Regions from separate parts of the Stenotrophomonas sp. CCNWLW162 genome, predicted to be linked through region 1. Evidence: riboswitches for the same ligand, from Rfam matches in the RefSeq annotation. Region 1 holds a riboswitch; the other holds the start of a gene.
What was found. A riboswitch is a leader RNA that binds a small molecule or an ion and turns the genes downstream of it on or off. The one in region 1 is predicted to bind thiamine pyrophosphate.
Positions count from the first base shown of each region.

Region 1 (7,337 bases):
TGGCTGAAGTGATCGCCTACTACTGGGACCGCTCGGTGCCCAAGCTGTCGCAGTACCCGGGCTTCAAGGAACAGTTCACGATCAACGGCCACGCCCCGCGCAAGGGCGAGATGTGGAAGAACCCGAACCTTGCCGACACCCTGCAGAAGATCGCCGACGGCGGCCGTGATGCCTTCTACAAGGGCGACATCGCCCACACCATCGGTGACTACTTCAAGAAGAACGGCGGCTACCTGAGCTACCAGGACATGGCCGACCATCATGGCGAGTGGGTCGAGCCGGTCAGCAGCAACTACCGTGGCTACGACGTGTGGGAACTGCCGCCGAACAGCCAGGGCATCGCCGCGTTGCAGATCCTCAATGTGCTGGAAGGCTACGACTTCTCGAAGATTCCGTTTGGTTCACCGGAGCATGTGCACCTGTTCGTTGAAGCGAAGAAGCTGGCCTTCGCCGACCGCGCGCGTTTCTACGCCGACATGGCGTTCCAGCCGGCACCGGTGCAGAAGCTGATTTCCAAGGAGTACGCCGCGCAGCGCCGCGCGCTGATCTCGATGGACAAGGCGTTGAAGGAAGTGCAGCCGGGCACGCCGAAGCAGTTGGAGCAGGGCGACACCATCTACATGACCGTGGCCGATGCCGACGGCATGATGGTGTCGTTGATCCAGTCCAATTATCGCGGCATGGGCAGCGGCATGGCGCCGCCGGGGCTGGGCTTCATCCTGCAGGACCGTGGCGAGATGTTCGTGCTGCAGAAAAATCATCCCAACGGCTACGCGCCGGGCAAGCGCCCGTTCCAGACCATCATTCCGGCCTTCATCACCAAGGGCGGCAAGCCGTACGCGAGCTTCGGCGTGATGGGGGGCGCGATGCAGCCGCAAGGCCACGCACAGATCGTGATGAACCTGGTGGACTTCGGGATGAACCTGCAGGAAGCCGGCGATGCGCCGCGCATCCAGCATGAAGGCTCGACCGAACCGACCGGACAGGCCACGGCAATGAGCGATGGTGGCGAAGTGAATCTTGAAACCGGCTTCCCGTACGAGACGGTGCGTGCGTTGATGCGCAAGGGGCATCGCATCGTGTTCGCCGATGGTCCGTATGGCGGGTACCAGGCGATCATGCGCGATCCCGAGACCGGGGTGTATTACGGTGCGTCGGAGAGTCGAAAGGATGGGCAGGCGGCGGGGTATTGAGGTTTCCCGGCCACCGGGCTGAGCCCCCTCTGCGGAGGGTTCAGAAGCGGGATCGCTTGTTGGGTCGGGCGGGTGGGCTGGTCGGGGGACGCCGCAAGTACGTCCTTGTAGGCTTGGCAGCCGCATCCATGCGGCTGACACCCCCGCCCAGCCCACCCACCCGACCTCTGACAGTTTCCTGCGGCCGCCACCGCAGGAAGAGAAAGAAGAAGATCAAAAGCAAAGGCGGCAACAGCCACGTGCTGACGGTTGGGGTCGGATCCGTTTTCCGTAGGAAAACGGATCCGACCCCTTCTTGTTTTCCGATACACCTTCATCCACGCATGGCGTGGATCTACTGCCGTCACCGGGAAATTGTCGGAGGCGGGGAGGGGGCCGATGGCGGGACCGTCCACGGCATGGATGCCGTGGCCGAGCCTACAGGGACGTACTTGCGGCGTGTCCCGCCATCGGCCCCCTCCCCGCCAAACCCTTAGCATCCCAGAGCCGCTTTTGCCGTTGCCGTGCTTGAAAAAAGCGGTGCAGCCGCAGGCTGCGAAACCCCCTCAATCCTGATCGTGCGCGCGCGCGGCCTCCGCCTGGGTTTCCTCCTGCGCCGCCATCTCGCGTGCGATCCACGCATCGATCATGTGCCGCTGGCGCTGCGCCTGCCGCCGCTCGCGCGTGTACTCCTGGTCCAGTACCCGGTACAGCGACACCATCACCAGCACCATCAGCAGCGCGAATGGCAACGCCGCAATCGTGATCATGCCCTGCAGTGCCTCCAGCCCGCCCGCCAGCAGCAACGCACCGGCGATCAATGCAATGCCCACGCCCCACGCTACCTTGTGCTTCCGCAGTGGCTCGCCGGCATCGTCGGTGGACATGCTGGCCAGCACCAGTACCGCCGAATCGGCCGAGGTCACGAAGAAGATCATCAGCAGCACCAGCGCAATGCACGACAGCAGCAGCGGCAGCGACATGCTGTCGAACATGGTGAACAACACCGTTTCGTATCCGCTGCCCAGCGCCTGCACCAGGTCGGCCTGGCCGAAGATCTGCATCCAGATCGCGGTGCCGCCGAATACCGAGAACCAGAAAAAGCCCAGCAGTGTCGGCGCCAATACCACGCCGATGACGAACTCGCGAACGCTGCGCCCGCGCGAGATGCGCGCAATGAACGAACCGACGAACGGTGCCCAGGAAATCCACCACGCCCAGTAGAAGATCGTCCAGTCCGCGACCCAGGTGCTGGACGAGAACGGCGACATGCGCAGGCTCATCGTCACCAGCTGGTTCAGGTAGGAGCCCAGTGTGGTGGTGAAGGTGTTGAAGATCGCACCGGTCGGGCCCAACACCAGCACCAGTGTCAGCAGGACCACTGCCAGCGCCAGGTTGAAGTTGGACAGCCACTTCATGCCACGGCCGACGCCGCTGAGGGTGGACGCCATGTACAGCACGAATGCGACTGCGATGATGCTCAGCTGCAGAGGAATGCCCGCATGCAGGCCGAACACGCGCTGCACGCCCGCGGCGATCTGCACAGTGCCGAAGCCCAGCGCGGTGGCCACGCCGACCGCGGTGGCCACGACCGCAGAGATGTTGACCACGCTGCCGATCCAGCCGCGGTGGTGGCGACCGATGATCGGCTGCAGCATGTCGCTGACCTGGCCGCGACCGTTGCGGTTGAACTGGAACCAGGCCATCGCCAGGCCGATAAGGGCGTAGATCGCCCACGGGTGCAGCCCCCAATGGAAGAACACGTAGCGCATCGACGCACGCGCCGCGTCCATGCTCTCGGGAGCGAGGCCTTCAGGGGGCTTGCTGAAATGCGAGATGGGTTCGGCCGCACCCCAGAACACCAGGCCGATGCCCATGCCGGCAGCAAACAGCATCGACATCCAGCTGGCGCGGGAGAATTCGGGCTCGGCGTCCTCGCCACCGATTCGCAGGTTGCCGAAGCGACCGAAGGCCAGGTACATGAGGAACGTCAGCGCAAGGAATACGACCAGCAGGTACAGCCAGCCGACGCTGCGGATGACATCGGCCAGCGCCGATTGCACCACGGTATTGAAGGGCCCCGGTGCAACACCGGCAAGCAGCACCAGCAGTAGAACCAGCGCGATGGAAACGCGAAACACCATGAAGGAGCTTCTCCGATCAAGGGATTGAGGGGAGCGAGCAGAGCTTGCTGCGAGGGGGCCGGCGGCATGCAGCACGAGCCGGGCAGGGGCCGCGAAGACGGCAACGGAAACACCGGCTGCAGCGGCACGATGCGCGTGCACGTTACTGAATGCGATGTCACGGTTCTGTTAATGCCGATGGAGCAGCGCCACGCCATGCGTGGATGAATCGCCAGGAGATGCAGTGGTTTCTATGCTCTAATGCATGCCAAGAAGCGGGGGTACCGCGGCCTGGTGGCCACGGTTGAGACAGTCCCTTGGAACCTGATCCGGCTCATACCGGCGTAGGGAAGCTTTGCAGTGCAGCCGTGCCCGGACTCCGCCCAAGGACCGTCCGCGCGCGGCAGCAGTGCGCCGCCGCTTCGTCCCTGACCTTTCTGGACGATGCCCGATGAACGCACAGCTCTCCGCCCTGCAGCAACAGGCCCAGCAACTCTCCGAATCCGTGACCCGGCCGATTCCCGGTTCGCGCAAGATTCACGTGCCCGGCTCGCGCCCGGACCTGCTGGTGCCGATGCGCGAGATCGCGCTGACCCGCACGCCGACGCTGTTCGGTGGCGAAGAAAATGCACCGGTCACCGTCTATGACACGTCGGGCCCGTACACCGATCCGGAGGTGCGCATCGATCTGTCGGCCGGTCTGCCGGCGCTGCGGCGCGGTTGGGTGGAGGAACGTGGTGATACCGAGCAGCTCGACGGCCTGAGCTCGTCGTTCGGCCGCGACCGCGAGCATGACCCGAAGCTTGATGCGGTGCGCTTCCCCGCGCGCAGCCTGCCACGCCGTGCGCGCGCAGGTGCCAACGTCACCCAGATGCACTACGCGCGCCGCGGCATCATCACGCCGGAGATGGAGTTCGTCGCCATCCGCGAAAACCAGCGGCTGGACGCGATCCGCGATGCCGGCCTGCTGCAGCAGCACCCGGGCGAAGCGTTTGGTGCCTCGATCCAGAAGATCATCACCCCGGAGTTCGTGCGCGATGAGATCGCACGCGGCCGCGCTGTGCTGCCCAACAACATAAACCACCCGGAAAGCGAGCCGATGATCATCGGCCGCAACTTCCTGACCAAGATCAACGCCAACATCGGCAACAGCGCGGTGTCCTCGGGCATCGCCGAGGAAGTGGAGAAGCTGGTGTGGGCGATCCGCTGGGGTGGTGACACAGTGATGGACCTGTCCACCGGCAAGCACATCCACGAAACCCGCGAGTGGATCATCCGCAATTCGCCGGTGGCGATCGGCACGGTGCCGATCTACCAGGCGCTGGAAAAGGTCGACGGCCGAGCCGAAGCACTCACCTGGGAGATCTTCCGTGACACGCTGATCGAGCAGGCCGAGCAGGGCGTGGACTACTTCACCATCCACGCCGGGGTGCTGCTGCGCTACGTGCCGCTTACTGCCAAGCGGGTCACCGGCATCGTCAGCCGCGGCGGTTCGATCATGGCCAAGTGGTGCCTGGCACATCACAAGGAGAACTTCCTCTACACGCACTTCGAAGACATCTGCGAAATCATGAAGGCCTACGATGTGACCTTCTCGCTGGGTGATGGGCTGCGCCCGGGCTGCATCGCCGATGCCAACGACGCCGCGCAGTTCGGTGAGCTGGAGACACTGGGCGAACTGACGAAGATCGCCTGGAAGCACGACGTGCAGACCATGATCGAAGGCCCAGGCCATGTGCCGATGCAGCTGATCAAGGAGAACATGGACAAGCAGCTGCGCGAGTGTGGTGAAGCGCCGTTCTATACGCTGGGCCCGCTGACCACCGATATCGCACCCGGCTACGACCACATCACCAGCGCGATCGGCGCGGCGATGATCGGCTGGTTCGGTACCGCCATGCTCTGCTACGTGACGCCGAAGGAGCATCTGGGCCTGCCCAACCGCCAGGATGTGCGCGACGGCATCATGGCCTATCGCATCGCCGCGCATGCGGCCGATCTGGCCAAGGGCCATCCGGGCGCGCAGGTGCGCGACAACGCGTTGAGCAAGGCGCGTTTCGAATTCCGCTGGGAAGACCAGTTCCACCTTGGCCTGGATCCTGAGAAGGCCAAGGAATTCCACGACGAGACGCTGCCCAAGGACGCGCACAAGCTGGCCCACTTCTGCTCGATGTGCGGTCCGCACTTCTGCTCGATGAAGATCACCCAGGACGTGCGCGAGTACGCAGAGTCGGGCATGAAGGAAAAGTCGGAGGCGTTCCGCGCCGCGGGTGCCGAGGTCTACCACCAGAGCTGATCCCGAGCGGGTAGCGCCCGGCCATGCCAGGCGACGCGGTGGTCCAGGAAAGCCGCCGGGCATGGTCCGGCGCTACCGGAGCCTCACATCCGTCCCGGTTATCCTCCGCCCATCACCCCGGGGAAGGGACGCCATGCCTGTTGCCTTGACTACCCGCTGGCTGGCCATCGCCCGCCGCATTCCGTCCGCCTGGCTGCTGGGCGCACAACTGCTGGCGGTGCTGTTGTATCCGGCGCTGGATGACACCGCCAGTGGCCGTGCGGCACTGGGCATGTTCGGCATGGCGGTGCTCGGCCTGGCGTTGTGGGTGGTGCAGCGCAGTCCGCTGGGCACCTGGTTGGCGCTGCTGTTGGCGATCCCTGCAGTGGTGTTCTCGCTGGCTGGGGCGCTGCTGGACCGTAGCGCCTTGCTGACCACCGCACAGTTGCTGGAGAGCCTGCTGTACTTCTACACGGCCGGGGCGTTGATCGCCTACATGCTCCAGGACCATAAGGTCACGCGCGATGAACTGTTCGCAGCCGGCGCAACGTTCACGTTGCTGGCCTGGGCATTCGCCTTTGCTTTCTCTGTGTGCCAGCAGTGGTATCCGGGCAGTTTCCAGGGCACGGGCGGGGGGGCGCAGCGCACCTGGATGGAGTTGCTTTATCTGAGCTTCAGCTTGCTGTCAGGGGTGGGCTTGAGCGACGTCGTGCCGCTGCATCCACAGGCACGCGCATTGGTCATGCTGGAGCAGTTTTCCGGCGTGATGTACGTGGCTTTGGTGGTTTCGCGACTGGTCGGATTGACCATGCTGAGGCGCGTTTGAAAATGAACGCCAGATAAAAATTTCGCGCCCAAAAGGGCGCGAATGGTGTTGCGAATTATGTGAATGCGTCGGCGAGAGAGAGCCTGATGTCGACCACGCGATAGGCGAGGTAACCGGCATAGGCTAGTATTCGCGCGCTTCATTGTTTTTGCGGTATGCGCCGATGCTTTGTGCGGAGTCTGGCTTTTCGCTGTTCCCAGGACGGGACGGTATCGAAGGCGAACACTGCCCGGGACCTGTCTCCACTGTGTAGCGGAAAATGAACAGCAGCGAATTCCAGCCCCCCGGATTCGATCGGATCCGGATAGGAGAGTGCACCGTCACTCTGTCCTCGCGCGAAGTCGAGGTCGTCGGTGCGCGTCGCCCGCGCCGGCTGACGCCGAAGGCGTTGGGCGTGCTGCGCGCGTTGCTGCGGCAGCCGGGTCGTGTCGTCACCCGCGATGAACTGTTTGCCGAAGTGTGGCCGGACACGCTGCCGACCAACGATGTGCTGACCCAGGCCGTCACGCAGCTGCGCAAGGCCTTCAGCAACGACGACGACAATGGTCAGGCCTATATCGAGACCATCGCCAAGACCGGCTATCGCCTGCTGGTGCCCGTGCAGGTGCTGGACGATGTCGAGCCGGTCTCATCGCTGATGCCCGATGACGAGCCCGTGGAAGTGCAGGCAGCCACTGCGGCGATTGCCGTGGTGCCTGCGCATGTGCAGGAGAAACGTCGCCGTTGGCGTCATGTCCGTCGTCGCGTGCTGCTGCTAGTGGGTGTGGTGATGCTGGTTGCGTTGCTGGTATTGACCGCGCTGCTGCTTCGCCGGGCACCGGCCAGCAGTTCGGCGGTGGACGCCGCCGTGGAGAACGGCACGCGAGTGATTGGCAGTCCAGAACGACCCTATCGGCTGATCACTGCGACCAGCGGCTTTGAAACCTATCCCACGCTCTCAC
Region 1 is NZ_JBBCBL010000002.1:44,308-51,644, reverse strand. It holds gene ggt (gamma-glutamyltransferase) at 1-1,193, shown strand, start outside; gene V9K93_RS05300 (BCCT family transporter) at 1,739-3,316, opposite strand; TPP riboswitch at 3,563-3,664, shown strand; gene thiC (phosphomethylpyrimidine synthase ThiC) at 3,747-5,591, shown strand; gene V9K93_RS05290 (ion channel) at 5,725-6,396, shown strand; gene V9K93_RS05285 (winged helix-turn-helix domain-containing protein) at 6,656-7,337, shown strand, end outside.

Region 2 (7,337 bases), on a different contig from region 1:
GGTCGAGGCGGCGGGCAGCTGGCGCATGCGCGAGGGCGACGGCAAGCCACTGTCGCCGCGCGAGGTGGAGGTGCTGCGGCTGCTTGGCACTGGCATGACGGTGAAGGAGATCTCGCTGCAGCTGCACAAGAGCGTCAGCACCATCAGCCGGCAGAAGGGTGACGCCATGCTCAAACTGGGTCTGAAGGGCGACGCCGAGCTGTTCGACTACCTGCGCGATGGCAATATCTGAGATGCCGTTCACATAAGAGGGCGCGGCGTGCTGCCCTCTTTGATGCGTCGCGATTCTGTGCAAAGATTGCCGGGCATGGGTTCTCAATGCGAGGTCGAAGGAATCGACCGGCTCATGTCCTCGCTCCTGTCCCCGGTGGATGGGGTGCGGTTTCCTGCCGGCCGTCTGGCCCGGCAACGCTGACCATGGAGAGGCGCATGCATCACCCCCCAAAACCACGTTGGACCCTGCCATTGCCGCCCCTGCGCGCATTCGCGGCGTGCCTGCTCGTCTCTCTTTCCGCTGCCGCCTGCAGCGCCGCCGACCCGGCCCCCTCGTCCTCCCAGCCCGGCGCGCACGCGCAGGCTGCCAATGCGCCCCGACAGGATGTTGCCCCGATGCAGAACACTTCCCCCGATACCGCCGTCACCCCGCCAGATGCGCCGACCGTGATGTATTTCACCTACCAGCAGGACGGCGATGGCGCGACCTCCTATGAGGTCCAGAACGGCAGCGTGGCGACCTTCTGGTTCGGCCATCAGTTCACGCTCGACGGCACCACCTACTACACCGGTTTCTCGTGGGATACCCGCGAGCACTACGGCAAGCCCGGCGAGCAGCAACCGGCCGGCCCGGATGACCGCGCCAACCTGGCCGAGGCCACCTTCGTGCTGGCCGGCGGCGATGCGAAGAAGCCGTGGAAGTTCCGTGGCCAGGAGTGGACCATCGGCGCGCTCGGCGCCTACGACAAGGCCGACGACATCGACACCCGGCGCAAGCCGCTCGAACATCGCACGGCCGATGGCCGCCTGCTGCTGGCGGTGCCGACCAGCAGTTTCGACCGCGGCATCAGCGGCAGCGGCTATGCCCTGCTGCTGTTCAACCCGAAGCGCAGCGAAGACGACGTGGACAGCAAGGTCTGGCGCTATGTCGGTTCGGTACGCACCGGCGAAGACAACAGCGCCGCCTGCGACGACGGCAACGTGATGCCGTGCACCGACAGCGATGGCGAACTGGCCTTCATTGCCGACGGCAACGGCCTGCCGCAGCTGACCGTGAGCTTCAAGGGCACCACCATCGATAGCCCGGGCAAGACCCGCGCACTGGGTGTCGGCGACGCCGTGCACTACCGCTTCGACAGCGTGACCCAGAAGTACCTGGCGCGCTGATTCCCACCCGCACACGCGGGTTACCTGTTGACCGACATGTTCTTGACTCACGGATGAGTCCGGTTGGCGATTCGCGGCTTCCGCCGCTCCATCAACCCCGAGGAAAACGTCATGGCACAGCATGACTACAGCAGAAAGGAAGTCCTGGACATCGTCGAGCAGGTCGCCAGGCAGAAGGGCATCCCCGTGGATGACTTCATGCGCTTCGCGCATATCGAGACCGGCGGCAGCTTCAACGAGCGCGCGCACAACACCTCGTCCGGTGCCAAGGGCCTGTTCCAGTTCGTGCCCGGTTCCGCGCGCCAGTACCACCTGACCGGCCACGAGTTCGATCCGACCCGCAACACCGAAGCGGCCGCACAGATGTACCAGGACAACCTGGACTCGATGGCGCGCCGCAACGAGCGCACCGGCAATCCCTACCTGTCCGGGGGCAACACGCCCACCGGCTTGGACCTGTACCTGGCCCACCAGCAGGGCAGCGCCGGCTATGGCTCGGTACAGACCGCCATTGCCACCGGCACCTTCGGCGTGGTCCGCAACAGCCACGGCGAAGAAATCAACATGCGCCGCAACGTACTCAACCAGATCGGCTCCGACGCGAAGGCGCTGACCGGCCACACCCTGGCCGAGATGCGCGGCATGGACGATGGCGACCTGGCGCGGACGTTCTCCAGCTACTACATCCACAAGTACGCGGCGATCAGCATTCCGGAAAAGAACATCGAACCGCAGGCGGTGGCGCAGGGCCAGGGCCAGACCCCGGCAGCGCCTGCACAGGCCAGCGCAGCCGTGGCGGCTGGTGCAGCCACGCTGGCGGCAACCGCAACGGCGGCTGCCACGCCGAAGCCGGGCATTGAACTGCAGGCCGCCTACGAGGCCGGCGTGAAGTACGACGATGTCAGGTACGCCATCAACATTCCGGGCCACGCGCTGTACGTACCGGGCAAGACCGGCAAGAACGTCGAGCAGGGTTACATCGACTGTTCCGGCTGGGTCGGCACGCTGCAGAACCGGACCATGGACGAGATCAACCAGAAGGCCGGGCACGCGGTGTTCGGCAAGGCTGATCGCATCGACCTGGGCAACCTCGGTTCCGGCGGCATCGTGCGCAAGGCGTTCGACCAGTCCGGCGTGCTGCTTGACCGCGACGCGATCCTCAAGCCCGATGCGTTGAAGGAAGGCATGATCATCGGCCTGGATACGGCCAAGACCCGCCACGAGCACTGGAACGGCATCGACCACATCGTGATGGTGGTGCGCGATCCCAACACCGACAAGCTGCTGATCAGCCAGTCCACCGGCAGCAAGGGCGTGCACACCATGCCGGTCGAGGACTACCTGAAGCAGGTGAAGGACCATCCGAACTGGAAGCTGTACGCCTCCGACCCGCTGTCCAGGGCCCGCGATCTGCTGGAGAACCGTACCCAGTCGCACGAGCAGACCCAGGGCAGGCCCGCGGCCGAGCACAAGGCAGCTGCCACGCCGCACGCCGAACTGTACAAGCAGGGCGCACACAGCGAGGGCGTGCGCAAGGTACAGGAACAGCTGGGCCACCTCGGCTATGTCGGGGCCGATGGCAAGCCGCTGGTCGAAGACGGTCGCTTCGGCCGCAACACCGACGCGGCGGTGCGCCAGCTGCAGAAGGACAACGGCCTGGTCGCTGACGGCGTCGTCGGCGCGAAGACCCTGGAGGCGATCAGGGAGGCTCGCGAGCGGCCGCTGCTGAACGACGAGCGGCACCCGCGCAATCCGCTGTTCATCCAGGCCAGCAAGGGCCTGGAGCTGATGCCGGCCGGCACCTTCAAGGATCGGCGTGCGCTGGAAAGCGCCGCCGCGGCACTGACCAAGGAGGCGCATGCCGCCGGCCTGCAGCGCATCGATTCGGTGGTACCCAGTCCGAACGGTGAGCGCTTGTTCGCCGTGCAGGGCACCATCGGCGACCCGGCCGCCATTCGCGCGGCGGTGGACACCCGTACGGCCAGCGAGCAGAGCCTGGCACTCAGCAGCGGTGCCGTCCAGGGCGCCCCGAACGTGCTGCACCAGCAGCAGGATGCCCAGCAGGAGCAGGCCCGGCAGGCCCAGAAGGCGATGGGCGTCTAAGCCCGCGGCGCCTTGGGAGAGAAGGGAGGGCCACGTCCGCGTGGCCTTTTCCCTTTCTGCCAGCTGAGCGGCCGAGGCCGCTTTCAGCCTTGCTTCATGCCGCCTGCCGCTAGATGAATGCGCAAGCCGCACGGTGGACCAGGCAATGTTCCGGCAATGTTGGAACGCCAGCGTGGACATCACGGCAGCCGGGGCGCCCCGCGCCCTCCCTGCCCAGCGTGGCATGCACCTCACAGGAGAACGAACATGCTCAGTACTTCCGCACTCAGCTTCCGTGGTCTGGCGATGGCTCTGGCACTGGTGGCCGGTGTGGCCGTGGTCAGCGATGCCAGCGCGATGTCGAGGAAGGACAAGCGCACCCTGGTCGGCGCCGTGGTCGGTGGCGTGGCCGGTAACCTGCTCTCCAACGGTGATCCCGCTGCCACTGTCGGCGGTGCCGTGGCCGGCGGCGCGATCGGCAACCTGACCACCTCCGACCGCCGCGACCGTCGTTACTACGACAATCGCCGTTACGACGACCGCTACGATCGCCGTTACGACCGTGGCTACTACCGCAGCGGCTACTACGACCGCGGTGACGACCGTCGCTGGCAGCGCGAGCGCTACTACGACAACCGCTACTACCACGACCGCGGCCGCCATCGCGGCTGGTAACCCGGCGCGGCGGTACCGCCGATGACCATGTGACTACGGGCGGGTCGATGACCCGCCCGTTTGCGTTGCGGGCGGCCATGGCGTTGAATGCGCAGCCTTGGATGTGATTTTCCCCCTTGGGGCTGCGGCATGACTTCTTCTTCCCACCGGGTGCAGGGCCTCAACAACGACGAGGTCGCTGCCGACTGGCCGCCGATCAGCACCGCAGACCTCGCGTGGCTGCGCCAGCGCTTTCCGCAGCTGGATGCGGACAGCCAGCCGCACTGGCACAGTCCTCGGCCGTTGTCGGCCGCCGCCATCGTCAATGGCACGCGCGGACCGGTGTTCATCAAGCGCCACCACCACAGCGTGCGCAGCGCCGCCTGCCTGGAAGAAGAACACCACTTCATCCTCCATCTCGCTGCCGCCGGCGTACCGGTGGTGCAGGTGCTTGCGGCAGCCGATGGCCGCACCGCAGTCGAGCACGGCGAATGGACCTTCGAGCTGCATGCCGTGGGCGTGGGCGAGGACCTGTACCGCGATGCCGTGTCGTGGTCGTTGCTGACCGATGTCGCGCAGGCCCGCGAAGCCGGCCGCATGCTGGCCCGGCTGCACTGTGCCGCCGCCAGCTATCACGCGCCACAACGCAGTACCCATCTGCTGGTGGCGCGCGACGACCTGATCCGCGCCGACGATCCGATCGCCGCGATCAAAGCCGAACTGCCCACACGACCGGGTCTGGCCCGCTACCTCGCGCGCATTCCGTGGGAAACCCAGCTTCGCCGCGACGTGCTGCCGTGGCACGCCGGCCTGGCCCAGCGCCTGCGCGACGAACCGCGGCTGTGGGCGCACAACGACTGGCATGTTTCCAACCTGCTGTGGCGCGATGGGCAGGTCAGCACCGTGCTGGATTTCGGCCTGGCCTCGCCCACCAGCGCACTGTTCGACCTCGCCACCGCGATCGAGCGCAACGCGGTGGCCTGGCTGGAACTGGAGCGCGGCCTGGAGGCGGTGCGCATCGACATCGCACTGGCGTTGCTCGACGGCTACCGCGAGGTACAGCCACTGTCGGCAGCACGCGTGCAGCTGCTGGCCGACCTGCTGCCGATGGTGCATTTCGACTTCGCACTGTCCGAAGTGGAGTACTTCGAAGGCATCACCGGCTCCACCGCAAACGCGGATGTGGCGTGGCAGCCGTTCATGCTGGGGCATCCGGCGTGGTTCCACAGCGCGCCGGGACAGGCACTGCTGCAGGCGTTGCACGCAGCGGCGTGACCCGGTTGGCGCACCGTTGGGGTCAGAGCCCTTTCCTGCGGAAAGGGCTCTGACCCCGCTGCCTGAAGGGCACCAGCTCGCAAATCCGTACCATTTGTAGTGAAATGGTGACCTGAAGCGGGGGTGCCTGGATCTGCCAGGCTGAGAGAGTCCCTTGGAACCTGATCCGGTTTGCACCGGCGTAGGGAGCTTTGAGCCGCAGCCACACCCCCGTCATGGGCCGGTGCACCTGCGCGCCGTCGCTTCGTCTCCCTTGTTGTCCGAAGACGAACCGAATGAACCGCTGCCTGCACCCCACCCTGCTCTCCCTCGCCCTTTGCGCCGCGCTGCCGCTGCACGCCAGCGAAGCCGAGGCGTCCCCCGATGCGGCTGCCACCGGCGCCGAGCGTTCGCCGACCGAACTGGCGGCGGTGCGCGTGCAGGCCGGCAAGCCGAAGGCCGATACCTCGCGCGTGAACGCCTTTGGTGGTGGTTCCTGGAAGGACACGCCGGCGTCGGTGAACGTGCTTGAGCGCGACTACCTCGACCGCCGCCAGGTGCGTTCGCTGTCCGAGCTGGCCAGCAACGATGCCTCGCTGGGCGATGCGTATGCGCCGGTGGGCTACTACCAGAACATCGCCATCCGCGGTTTCGCGCTGGACGCCGCCACCGGCTACCGCTTCAACGGCCTGTCCATCGCCGGCGAACAGCGCCTTGCGCTGGAGAACGTGCAGTCGGTGGAGATCCTCAAGGGTGAAGCCGGCTTGGCCGCAGGCGTGATGGCGCCCGGCGGCATCATCAATTACATCGGCAAGCGCCCGGCCGAAGTGCGCAGCGCCACGCTCGGCACCGATTCGGAAGGCTCGCGCTACGTCGCCGTCGATGTCGGCCACTGGATCACTCCGCGTTTCGGCCTGCGTCTGAATGCCGCATGGGACTCCAGCAATTCCTATGTCGAGCACGCCGATGGCCGTCGCAACTTCTATTCGCTGGCCGCCGACTGGCTGATCGGCGAACGCGGCAAGCTGGAAGTGGATGCCAACTACCAGACCAGTTCTCAGCGCTCGGTGTCCGGCTACCAGCTGCTGGGCGCGCGCGAGCTGCCACACGGCGTGGATCGCGAATTCCTGCTGGGCTACCAGCCGTGGCAGCGTCCGGTCGACATTGCCAGCACCAACATCACCGCGCTGCATACCTACGAATTCAACGATGCCTGGCAGTCGCGCGTCTCGGTCGGCCACAGCCGCTCGGTCATCGATGACAACGTCGCCTTCGCCTACGGTTGCTACTACGCCGCGCAGTGCGCCGATGGCAGTGTGCCGGGCAACTACTTCGCGCCCAATGGCGACTACGACGTCTACGACTACCGCAGCCCGGATGACACCCGCCGCAACCAGCAGGCCCGTGCCGAGCTGCGCGGCCGCTTCGAGACCGGCAGCGTCGGCCATGAGCTGACCATCGGTGCCGACTACTTCCGCCGCACCGTGGACAAGCGCCCGAGCGTCAACGAGTACGTGGGCACCAGCAACATCCACGATGCGCAGGTGCCGGTGTTCGAACCGTCGCCGAAGATGCCAGGGCCGTCCGCACGACGCCTGGACAGCCGCCAGACCGCGTTCTTCGCGCTGGACCGGATGAGCTTCGGTGATGACTGGCAGTGGCTGGCCGGCGGCCGCTTCGTGCGCCTGGACGAGCGTGCCTACGACAAGCGTGGTACCCCGCAGCGGCACAGCCGCCTGTCGCGTTTCCTGCCGCAGACCGCCGTGGTGTGGAAGGCCACCGACCAGCTCAATGCCTATGCCAGCTATGTGCGCGGCATCTCGCTGGGCCAGGAAGCGCCGTTCTGGACCAGCAACGCCGATACCTTCCTGCCATCGGTGCAGTCGCGGCAGCTGGAAGTGGGTGTGAAGTACATGCCGGTCGAGGCGCTGACCCTGGGCGCGGCGCTGTTCCGCATTTCGCAGCCG
Region 2 is NZ_JBBCBL010000007.1:117,676-125,012, forward strand. It holds gene V9K93_RS17605 (response regulator) at 1-232, shown strand, start outside; gene V9K93_RS17610 (hypothetical protein) at 610-1,380, shown strand; gene V9K93_RS17615 (XVIPCD domain-containing protein) at 1,492-3,483, shown strand; gene V9K93_RS17620 (glycine zipper 2TM domain-containing protein) at 3,730-4,137, shown strand; gene V9K93_RS17625 (phosphotransferase enzyme family protein) at 4,267-5,391, shown strand; TPP riboswitch at 5,501-5,596, shown strand; gene V9K93_RS17630 (TonB-dependent siderophore receptor) at 5,667-7,337, shown strand, end outside.
Region 2: another riboswitch for thiamine pyrophosphate. It lies ahead of V9K93_RS17630 (TonB-dependent siderophore receptor); the one in region 1 lies ahead of thiC (phosphomethylpyrimidine synthase ThiC).